2 regions of the Mannheimia varigena genome follow, and region 1 is predicted to be linked to the other one. Evidence: riboswitches for the same ligand, from Rfam matches in the RefSeq annotation. Region 1 holds a riboswitch; the other holds the start of a gene.
What was found. Region 1 has a riboswitch for thiamine pyrophosphate ahead of thiB (thiamine ABC transporter substrate binding subunit). Riboswitches for the same ligand answer to the same signal wherever they lie in the genome.
Positions count from the first base shown of each region.

Region 2: linked by a shared signal. The riboswitch ahead of thiM (hydroxyethylthiazole kinase) and the one ahead of thiB (thiamine ABC transporter substrate binding subunit) in region 1 are both predicted to bind thiamine pyrophosphate.

Region 1 is NZ_CP016226.1:1,997,131-2,002,609, reverse strand. Features, by position in the region: gene pcnB (polynucleotide adenylyltransferase PcnB) at 1-594, opposite strand, end outside; gene dksA (RNA polymerase-binding protein DksA) at 670-1,119, opposite strand; gene thiB (thiamine ABC transporter substrate binding subunit) at 1,367-2,320, opposite strand; TPP riboswitch at 2,365-2,508, opposite strand; gene A6B40_RS09410 (amidohydrolase family protein) at 2,781-3,767, shown strand; gene kdsB (3-deoxy-manno-octulosonate cytidylyltransferase) at 3,847-4,602, opposite strand; gene trxB (thioredoxin-disulfide reductase) at 4,612-5,479, opposite strand, start outside.
Region 2 is NZ_CP016226.1:1,882,766-1,888,244, reverse strand. Features, by position in the region: gene ilvG (acetolactate synthase 2 catalytic subunit) at 1-432, shown strand, start outside; gene ilvM (acetolactate synthase 2 small subunit) at 441-659, shown strand; gene nrdG (anaerobic ribonucleoside-triphosphate reductase activating protein) at 873-1,346, shown strand; gene nrdD (anaerobic ribonucleoside-triphosphate reductase) at 1,343-3,124, shown strand; TPP riboswitch at 3,171-3,274, shown strand; gene thiM (hydroxyethylthiazole kinase) at 3,337-4,149, shown strand; gene A6B40_RS08830 (MFS transporter) at 4,142-5,467, shown strand.

The sequences.
Region 1 (5,479 bases):
ATTGACGGTAAAATCACGGCGTTCTGCATCATCTCTTAATGTGCCATACACATTATCACGCAACAACATTCCTTCATCACTTACTTTGGAAATTTTATCGTTACGATGTGATTCGTGTCCTGCACGGAAAGTTGCTACCTCAAAAATTTCACGCCCGTAAACAATATGAGCTAAGCGGAAACGACGACCAATCAAGCGGCATTGTCTGCCAAAAATACGTTGAATTTCTTCTGGACGAGCATTGGTGGCAATATCGAAATCTTTTGGTTTTTTCTCAAGTAATAAATCACGGATACAACCGCCAACAATATAGGCTTCAAATCCTGCAAGATGTAATTTATCTACAATAGAAAGGGCATTTTTAGGGAAATCCTTTGGACTAATGCCGTATTGAGCAGCACTTACCGTAAATTTTTTATGTAGGAGATGAGAAGGCACATCTGCTTGATGACCTTTACTACCTTTTTTATGACTTTTTTGTTCTGTTAATTTAGGTGCTGAACGTTTAGAGCGACTTGATTTATTGGTTTTCTCTACTCTTGACCCAACTTCTAGCTTATTTTCCTTTTCTTGCTTTTTCGGTTTGGAAAACAAGGATTTAATATAATTAAAAATAATACACCTCTAAATAGTAAATGCCTCTTATAAAAGAGGCATTATGTTACTTGATTATAAACCTAGCTGCTTCTCACGAATTTCAGCCAATGTTTTGCAATCTATACATAAATCTGCAGTTGGACGAGCTTCTAGACGTTTAATGCCGATCTCAACACCACAGGTCTCACAAAATCCGTAATCATCTTCTTGAATTTTATGTAGCGTTTGCTCAATTTTTTTCAATAATTTACGTTCGCGATCACGATTACGAAGTTCAAGGCTAAACTCTTCTTCTTGGCTTGCACGATCATTAGGATCAGCAAAATTAGTCATATCTTCTTGAAGCTGACTTTTAGTTCGCTCTGCTTCTTCCATAATTTGCCCGTGCCATGCTGTCAGAATTTTTTTGAAATGCTCACGTTGAGCTTCATTCATATATTCTTCATCTTTTGCTGGCTCGTAAGGCTTAACACCTGCTAATGCTAATAAACCGAGAGAGGTGGTTTTAGCCGCTTGAGTCATAGATTTACTCCTTGTGTGGAATTTTATTGTTTAAATTATCACCCGAATACAACTTAACTTCCTTGTAACCGCACTACACGAAAAAATCAACATCTTCGGGTTTTTAGTAATGGCGGCTATAAATAACACAAAATTGGTTTACTCACAAACAAATTTGCAAAATTTTTGTATTATCTTCAATTAATTTGATAAAAAATAACAGCCGAATAAAAATTCGGCTATTCTATACTAAGATACTAAGTAAATTTTACCAGCTTTTCGACCATTCAGAGAGCCATTTTTGAATAGTCTGCTGAGAAACTGGGGTAAATTCTAACGATTTATATTCAGGCATCTCTGAAAACGCAGGATCAACACCTTCTTTTATCACAGGGCTCATCACATTATGATAAGAGATGATATGTTGTGCCTGTGGGTTGTGTAAAAACTCCAGAAATTGATTTGCCAATGCTTTTTGCTTTGTCGTTTTCACAATAGCTGCATTTTCGACTTGTACTAAATGCCCTTCCTCGAATGGAGCTGCCACATATTTATCGGTGTTTTCGTGCCACTTATGATATAAAGGCGATGTTGTGTAACTTAACACTAAATCTGACTCGCCTTTCAGGAATGCACCATAGGTTTCAGACCAACCTTTGCCCACCGTGACCGTATGTTTTGCCAATGCTTTCCACGCATTTGGAGCCTCATCACCATATACTTGATTTATCCACATTAAGAAACCACGCCCAACGCTACTGGTCCTAGGGTCTTGATAGATAATTTTTAAGTCTTGGCGTTCAACCAACTCTTTCAAACTTTTTGGTGGGTTTTTCAGCTTTTCTTTATCGTAAATAAAGGCATAAGAACCTGTATCATACGGGAAGAAAATTTTATCTTTAATTTCTAGCTTTGTTTTAGCCTCAAATTCTGTAAATAAACCACTTTTTTCGGCTTCAGGTTGAAGAAAATTATCAATGCCTAATACCACATCTGCTTTCGTTTTTTCACCTTCCAAACGCACACGATTAAACATCGTTACACTATCATCAAGTGGTATAAATTTTAAATCACAGTTACACTCTTTCTCGAAATTTTGTTCCAACTTAGGTGCAGGTCCATATTCAGAAGCAAAAGAGCTATAGGTATAAACCGTGAGTGTCGGTGAGTTAGCGGAAGTGGCAGCGCTAAGCAGTACAAGTGAAGATAAAATGAATTTCATAAAACGTCCTTCTAAAAATCAATGAATAGAAGGATTTAAGAAAGGCAAATTGCAATCTCAAATCCCTACGCTGATATTAATCAGATCAGGTTCTATGGGTATTTCTCAGCCACAAGCAGTTAGTTCTTATAGAAAATTTGTAAATTTTTATACAAATTAAACCGCTTGCAGCACCCCAATGAGAACGCTGCATTGTAAAAACTTTATCGGAAAATTTCAACAGCAAGCAACCGTTTGCTTTTCATGTAAAAAGCCATTATACTACCGCCCTAGTCCAAACAAGGAACTAGAAATGAATTATCCAATTTTGACAACACCAAATTCCATGCAGCTACGCTTCGTATTTCGAGGCGTGGCTGTTTTTTTATTCATTTCATATTTATTTCAAAATCGCTTTTTTAAGCGGTTTTTTTTCGCCTAAATTTTGCAAATACTACATTTTATAAGAGGAAGAATATCAATGAGCCAGCTAATTCGCACCCTGAAAAGCCATATTCGAGATGAGATCATCAAAAAAGGCGGTTGGGTTAATGCGCACGCCCACGCAGACCGAGCGTTTACGATGACACCGGAGAAAATCACCGTTTATCAAAATGCGAATTTGCAGCAGAAGTGGGATTTAGTGGACGAAGTAAAACGCAACTCCAGCGTAGATGATTACTACCGCCGCTTTTCACAAGCCATTGAGTTGATGATTTCGCAAGGGGTCACGGCATTCGGTACTTTCGTGGATATCGACCAAGTATGCGAAGACAGAGCGATCATCGCCGCCCACAAAGCCCGTGAAGTGTATAAAAACGACATCATTTTGAAATTCGCTAACCAAACCTTAAAAGGTGTGATCGAACCCACGGCGAAAAAGTGGTTCGACATCGGTTCAGAAATGGTGGATATGATCGGCGGCTTACCTTACCGTGATGAGCTGGATTACGGTAAAGGCTTAGAGGCGATGGATATTTTGATGGACAAAGCGAAATCGCTCGGCAAAATGTTGCACGTTCACGTCGATCAATTCAACTCGCCAAAAGAGAAAGAGACGGAACAGCTTTGTGATAAAGCCATCGAACACGGAATGCAGGGGCGAGTGGTGGCAATTCACGGCATTTCGATTGGCTCTCACCCGAAAGAGTACCGCAAAATGCTCTACCAAAAAATGCGAGATAGCCAAATGATGGTGATCGCCTGCCCGATGGCATGGATCGATAGCGGCAGAAAAGAGGATTTGCAGCCGTTCCACAACGCTTTAACCCCAGCCGATGAGCTGATTCCCGAAGGCATTACGGTGGCGGTTGGCACGGATAATATCTGCGACTATATGGTGCCACTGTGCGAGGGGGATATGTGGCAGGAATTGAGCTTACTTTCGGCAGGTTGCCGCTTCACCAATCTTGAAGAAATGGCGAATATTGCCAGCATCAACGGGCGGAAAGTATTGGGATTAATTTAGTTTCCAAAAACGTTAAAAGGCGAACATCAGTTCGCCTTTTGCAAAATTCAGAGAAAAATTGACCGCTTGCAGCCACTACCTAGCCGGCCAAAATCGCTCGCACTCGTTCCAAATCTTCCGGCGTATCCACCCCAACTTGTGGAGCTTCTTTTGCTAGCTCGATATAAATTTTCTCTCCGTACCATAACGCACGCAGCTGTTCTAATGATTCCAACTGTTCCAATGCGGTTGGTTGCCACGCTACATATTGCTTCACAAAACCGGCACGGTAAGCGTAAATCCCGATATGGCGTAAGTAATTTTGGCTTGCCACGAAAGCATCATCGCAATCTGGGAAGCTGTCACGAGCAAACGGAATGCTGGCTCTGGAAAAATAAAGAGCCATTCCGTTTTTATCCGCTACTGCTTTTACGGCGTTCGGATTGAATAATTCCTCTCGAGTTTCCAACTTCACACCAAGGGTTGCCATATTCACTTGGTAGGCGTCTAAATTGCGAGCCACTTGTTCCACAATCACCGGTGGCACTAACGGCTCATCGCCTTGAATATTAACGATGATGTCGTTATCCGCAATCTGCATTTTGTCGATCACTTCTGCCAAACGCTCGGTGCCGGAATTGTGTTTGTCAGAAGTCATACAGACTTCCGCCCCGAACGCTTTAGCGGTAGCTTCAATTTCAGGGTGATCGGTGGCGATAATCACACGGCTCGCCCCAGCCTGTTGAGCTTTTTCCCAAACGTGTTGAATCATCGGTTTGCCGGCAATATCCAACAACGGTTTGCGAGGTAAACGGCTCGAGGCATAGCGAGCTGGAATAATTACGGTGAAGTTCATAGTCTATCCTTACGCTTCTTGAGCGTCTAAGAAACGCTCTGCATCAAGGGCTGCCATACAGCCTGTTCCAGCAGAGGTAATCGCTTGGCGGTAGTTGTGATCCATTACATCACCGGCGGCAAACACACCTTCAACCGAAGTTGCCGTTGCATTGCCTTCTAAGCCTGATTTCACTTTAATATAGCCGTTTTCAAGCTCTAACTGACCGTCAAAAATTGCTGTGTTCGGAGCGTGACCGATTGCCACAAAGAAACCATCAACTTTCACTTCTTCGGTGCTCTCGTCTTTGGTCGATTTTAAACGCAAACCGGTTACGCCCATATTGTCACCCAGTACTTCGTCCACGGTGCGGTCTGTGTGCAGAATGATTTTGCCCTCTTCAATGCGTTTTTGTAGGCGACCTAATAAAATTTTCTCAGCACGGAAGCTATCACGGCGGTGAACCAAATGCACTTCGCTGGCTAAATTCGCTAAATATAACGCTTCTTCAACCGCGGTATTGCCGCCGCCAACTACCGCAACAGGCTTGTTACGATAGAAAAAGCCATCGCAAGTTGCACAAGCGGAAACGCCTCTGCCTTTGAATTTTTCTTCAGACGGTAAGCCCAAATATTTTGCCGATGCCCCGGTTGCGATAATTAACGCATCGCAAGTAAAGGTGTGTAAATCGCCTTTTAAGGTAAATGGGCGTTGAGATAAATCGACCGTATGAATATGGTCAAACACAATTTCAGTATCGAATTTTTCAGCGTGTTTGAGCATTTTGTTCATCAATTCAGTGCCGGTGGTGTGTTCAAATTCCCCCGGCCAGTTCTCGATTTCATCAGTGGTGGTCAGCTGCCCACCTTGTTGCATACCGGTGACTAAAACAGGGTTC
Region 2 (5,479 bases), 110 kb from region 1:
GGATTACCGGCTGCAATTGGAGCAGTGAAAGCTCGCCCAAACGATCAAGTGATTGTGATCACCGGTGACGGTTCGATCCTAATGAATATTCAAGAACTCGGCACCATCAAGCGAGGCAAACTGCCGGTGAAAATTTTGCTACTGGATAACCAACGATTAGGCATGGTTCGCCAATGGCAATCGCTCTTTTTCCACGGTCGCCACAGTCACACCATTTTAGATGACAATCCGGATTTCGTAATGCTTGCCAAAGCCTTTGATATTGAAGGCGAACGTATTGAAAAGGCTTGCGAAGTTTCAGACGGAATTGACCGCTTGTTAAATGCCAAAGGGGCGTATCTGCTCCACGTTTGCATTCCACAAGAAGATAATGTTTGGCCTCTCGTGCCGCCCGGCGCATGCAACGCCGATATGTTAGACGATGATGTGTAGGAGGAAAAATGCAAACATATCAATTAACTCTCAGAGCAAATAAGCGCCCAGAAACCTTAGAACGTATCTTGCGCGTGATTCGTCATCGTGGTTTTGAACTAAAAAGTTTAAATGTAGAATCTGATGAGCGTATTTTTAACTTAACATTAACATTAAGTAGCCAACGCCCACTAACACTATTAACCCATCAATTAGAAAAACTTTTTGATATTATCGAAATCAATTAGTTAAACTTTCCAAGACCGTGTAGAAAATATGCGGTCTTTTTTTCCCAAAAAATTTATAATTTGCTATCTTTTTGATTTTATTCACTTCTTCAAATTTCAACTTATTTTTCTTATTTTTTGATCTTTATTTTTACGCTCAATAGTTCTAACATACTATATATAGTGTTAAAAATTGTTAAAAATCACAATATATTGTACCAATGAAAAAATAAGATGGAAAACCTAAGATTTAACTCAGAGCAAATTGTTTGGCAAGAAGTACCGAATGAGACCTCGCTGGCTTTTCTCATTACCGGCTGCCCCTTAGGCTGCAAAGGCTGCCATAGTGCTGACAGTTGGAAAACCGGTCAAGGTAATGAATTAACCTGTGATTATCTCATTGAACGCCTAATACGCTATCAAGGTTTAATTAGCTGTGTACTATTTATGGGTGGCGAATGGCAAGCAGAAAAATTACTCCCGTTATTACAACTTTGCAGACAGCGACGCTTACAAACTTGCCTTTACACTGGCTTAGAGCAGAATGAAATTCCCCACTATTTATTAACTGAATTAACCTATTTAAAAACCGGTCGTTGGATTGCCGAACGAGGCGGATTGAGCAGTCTAACCACCAACCAACGTTTTATTGATTTACGCAATAACGAAAATCTCAACCACTTATTTATCAAAGGAGCAACGCTATGATTCGCTTAGAAGCGGAACAAATTTCAGAAAAATTAGCTTTTATTGACCATTACATTCAAGCGAAAAATGCAGCTGACGGCTCAAAAATGGACGCTAATGCTAACGTCACTCAAAAAAACATTGCCACAATGGAAAACGAGCTGATGAAAGATTTTTTTGTGCAAATTAATCGAGCGAAAGTCAGCGAAAAAATTGCAAAACTTTTTGATAAAGAGACCGCTTGTGAATACTTACGCCAAATCGAAGCGCACGAAATTTACGTCCACGATGAAACCAGCCTCAAGCCTTACTGTGTCTCGGTAACAATGTACCCGTTCTTGCGTGATGGCTTAACCAAACTCGGTGGCGAATCCAAAGCCCCAAAACATCTCGCTTCTTTTTGCGGATCTTTTGTCAATTTTGTTTTTGCGGTTAGTTCCCAATTTGCCGGAGCTGTTGCGACCGTTGAATTTCTTACCTATTTTGACTATTTTGCCCGTAAAGATTATGGCGATAACTACCTAGAAACCCATCGTTTAGACATTGAAAACCACCTTCAACAAGTGGTTTACAGCATTAACCAACCTGCCGCAGCACGGGGTTATCAAAGTGTGTTTTGGAATATTTCGGTTTACGATAAGTTTTATTTTGAAGCTATGTTTGGCAACTTTGTATTTCCTGATTTTGAAAAGCCAAACTGGGAAACTACGACTAAATTACAACTTTTCTTTATGCAATGGTTTAACAAAGAACGCAGCAAAGCCATTCTCACGTTCCCGGTCGTTACCGCCGCAATGCTCACCGAAAACGGAAAATGCAAAGATGATAAATTTGCCAACCAAATGGCAAATGAACTGGCACAAGGTAATTCCTTTTTTGTTTATCAGTCGGATAACCCTGATTCCCTCGCTTCTTGTTGCCGTTTACGCAATGAAATTAGCGATCACACCTTCTCTTACTCACTCGGTGCTGGCGGTGTCGCAACTGGGTCGATTAATGTGATTACGATTAATATGAACCGTTTGGTGCAAGATGGGCGTGATTTGAGCCAAGAAGTCAGTAAGATCCATAAATATCAGTATGCTTACCGAAAATTGATGGAGGAATATTTAGCAAACAGAATGCTGCCTGTTTATGATGCGGGATTTATTTCACTAGATAAACAATTCCTCACCATCGGCATTAACGGTATGGCGGAAGCAGCAGAATCGCAAGGCTTAAAAGTGGGCTACAACCCGGAATATATTGAATTTGTGCAATCTCGCTTAAAAACGATTTTTGAGGCAAACCAAGCCGCCAGCCAACAATATGGCGTGAAGTTCAACACTGAATTTGTGCCTGCCGAAAATTTAGGGGTAAAAAATGCGAAATGGGATAAAGCAGATGGCTATTTCGTGCCTCGTGATTGCTACAACTCCTATTTCTATGTGGTAGAAGATGAAGAAACTAACGCTCTCGATAAATTCTTACTGCACGGCAAAGAATTGATTGAATGGCTAGATGGCGGCTCTGCCCTGCATTTAAACCTTGATGAAGCCTTAACCGCCAATGGCTACCGTTCTTTATTAGACACTGCCGCCAAAACAGGCTGTAACTATTTCTGCATTAATGTCAAAATCACGATTTGCAATAAATGCAGCCATATCGATAAACGCACTTTACATCGTTGTTCTAAATGCGGCTCGCAAAATATTGACTACGGCACACGGGTTATCGGCTATCTAAAACGGGTTTCCGCCTTTAGTTCTGCCCGCCAAAAAGAACATAGTTTGCGGTTTTATCATAGGGAAGCGGCTTAAATCTCAAGGTACTTTACAGTCACGTTCTCAACGATTATATTAACCACTCATTTAGTCGGGGTGCTTGTTTACTCAAATAAAGCAAGCTGAGAAATACCCGTTGAACCTGATGCAGTTAGCACTGACGTAGGAAACTAAAAGACAGCCAAATTCCCCCTGTTTATTCCCGTTTGTGTTGGTGCGTTTCTTTTTTCAACCTTGAGGAATAAACGATGACCAAATCATTTCAATCCCACTTTTTGCAAAAAATTCGGCAAAATCGACCGCTTGTGCACAACATTACCAATATCGTAGCGGCGAATTTTTCCGCTAATGGCTTGTTGGCTCTCGGGGCTTCACCGATTATGGCAGCAGCCATTGAAGAGATGGAAAGCGTGCCGGCGTTAAGTTCTGCGGTGGTGATCAATATCGGCACATTAATCGGCAAAGAAGTAGAAGCGATGGTGCTTGCCGGCAAAACAGCCAACCGTTTAGGCATTCCTATTCTGCTTGACCCTGTCGGTGTTGGAGCTACGCCATTTCGCCGCCAAACCGTTGAAACCTTGCTAAACGAAATCCAATTCAGTGCAATTCGAGGCAATGCTGGAGAACTCGCCACCATTGCAGGCGTAGCGTGGCAAGCCAAAGGCGTCGATGCCGGCGAGGGCTCGCACAATATGGTGGAAATCGCCGCACAAGTTGCCAAAAGTTACCAAACCATAGTCGCCATCAGTGGAGAAACTGATGTCGTTAGCAACAGCTCACACACTGCGTTATTACGCAACGGCAGCCCGATGTTCCCACAAATTACCGCCTCAGGCTGCTTGCTCAGTGCAGTTTGCGGAGCATTTCTAGCAGTGGCAGAAAAAGAGCAATATTTCAACGCACTGATTGAGGCTTGCACCGCTTATGCCGTTGCCGGTGAAATTGCCGCCAAATCGCTCAAACCAACGGAATACGGGCAGTTTGCGGTGAATTTATTAAACGAACTCGGGGCTTTAACACCGGAAACCGTTGAGCAATATGCGGAAGTGGAATATGTCTAACACTCAATCTAGCCCACACTCAAGCCCGACTAAAGTCGCCGTAGCCTCAATGGTTGGCACGGCGATTGAATATTTTGATAACTATATCTACACAATGGCAGCGGTGTTGGTATTTAATGTGCAGTTTTTTAACAGCGATGATCCGGTTTCCAACCAGTTAATGTCACTTTCAGTGCTGGCTCTCGCCTTTTTCACCCGCCCGATGGGTTCCATTATTTTCGGGCATTTTGGTGATAAATATGGGCGGAAACAAACCTTAATTGCCTCGCTTTTATTAATGGGGCTTTCCACTGTGGCTATCGGGCTGCTGCCAAACTATGCCGCCATCGGCATTTGGGCAACGGTGCTGCTCTGCTTGTGCCGTATTGGGCAAGGGCTAGGCTTGGGCGGCGAATGGGGCGGAGCCGCATTAGTCGCTACCGAACACGCCCCGAAACACAAGCGGGCGTTTTTTGGTATTTTTCCGCAAATGGGGGCTCCCATCGGCTTGTTATTAGCCAATGGGGCGTTTTACCTCGTGAACTTGATTTATGGCGAACAAGCCTTTCTAGACTGGGCGTGGCGAATCCCGTTTGTGGCTTCCCTCGTGATGATTTTTATCGGCTTATATATCCGTATTAAAATCAGCGAAAGCCCGATTTTCCTCAAAGCGGAACAACAAGGCAAAAACCGTCACACACCGCTGAAAACCCTGCTTAGCAAGCATTTCAAGCCGTTTATCATCGGCGTACTAATTGCCACCGCAGGCTATGTGCTATTCTATATTTTGGTTGCTTTCACCCCAATTTTCGTAAAAAGCCCGGTGGCAGTATCCAAAGCAGGCTACGCCACGGGTTTAGGCTTGCCGGCAAATCTCTACACTCAATATTTGCTGATCACCTCCGTGATTTTCGGGATCGCCATTTTCTTCTCAGGCCTATATTCCGACCGCATCGGTCGCCGATTACTGCTACTGATTGCAACAGGAACAACCGTAATCTATGGCTTAACTATGCCGTTTTTCCTGGAAAACGGTACGCCAACTTCGATCTTTATTTTCTTAAGCATCGGAATGATCTTAATCGGCTTAAGCTTCGGGCCAATGGCGGTGATTTTGCCTGAACTCTTTCCAACCGAAGTCCGCTACACTGGAGCTTCCCTCGCCTACACTGCCGCCGGCATTTTAGGAGCGAGCGTGTTTACCATTGTGGCGGTGAAAATCAACGAAAACTTTGGATTATTTGGAGTTGGAGGGTATTTATCCGCCGCTTCATTACTGAGTTTCTGGGCATTGTGGCAAGTTCACGAAACCAAAGATTTGGAATTAGCGGAGATTTAAAAAAGAAAGGGC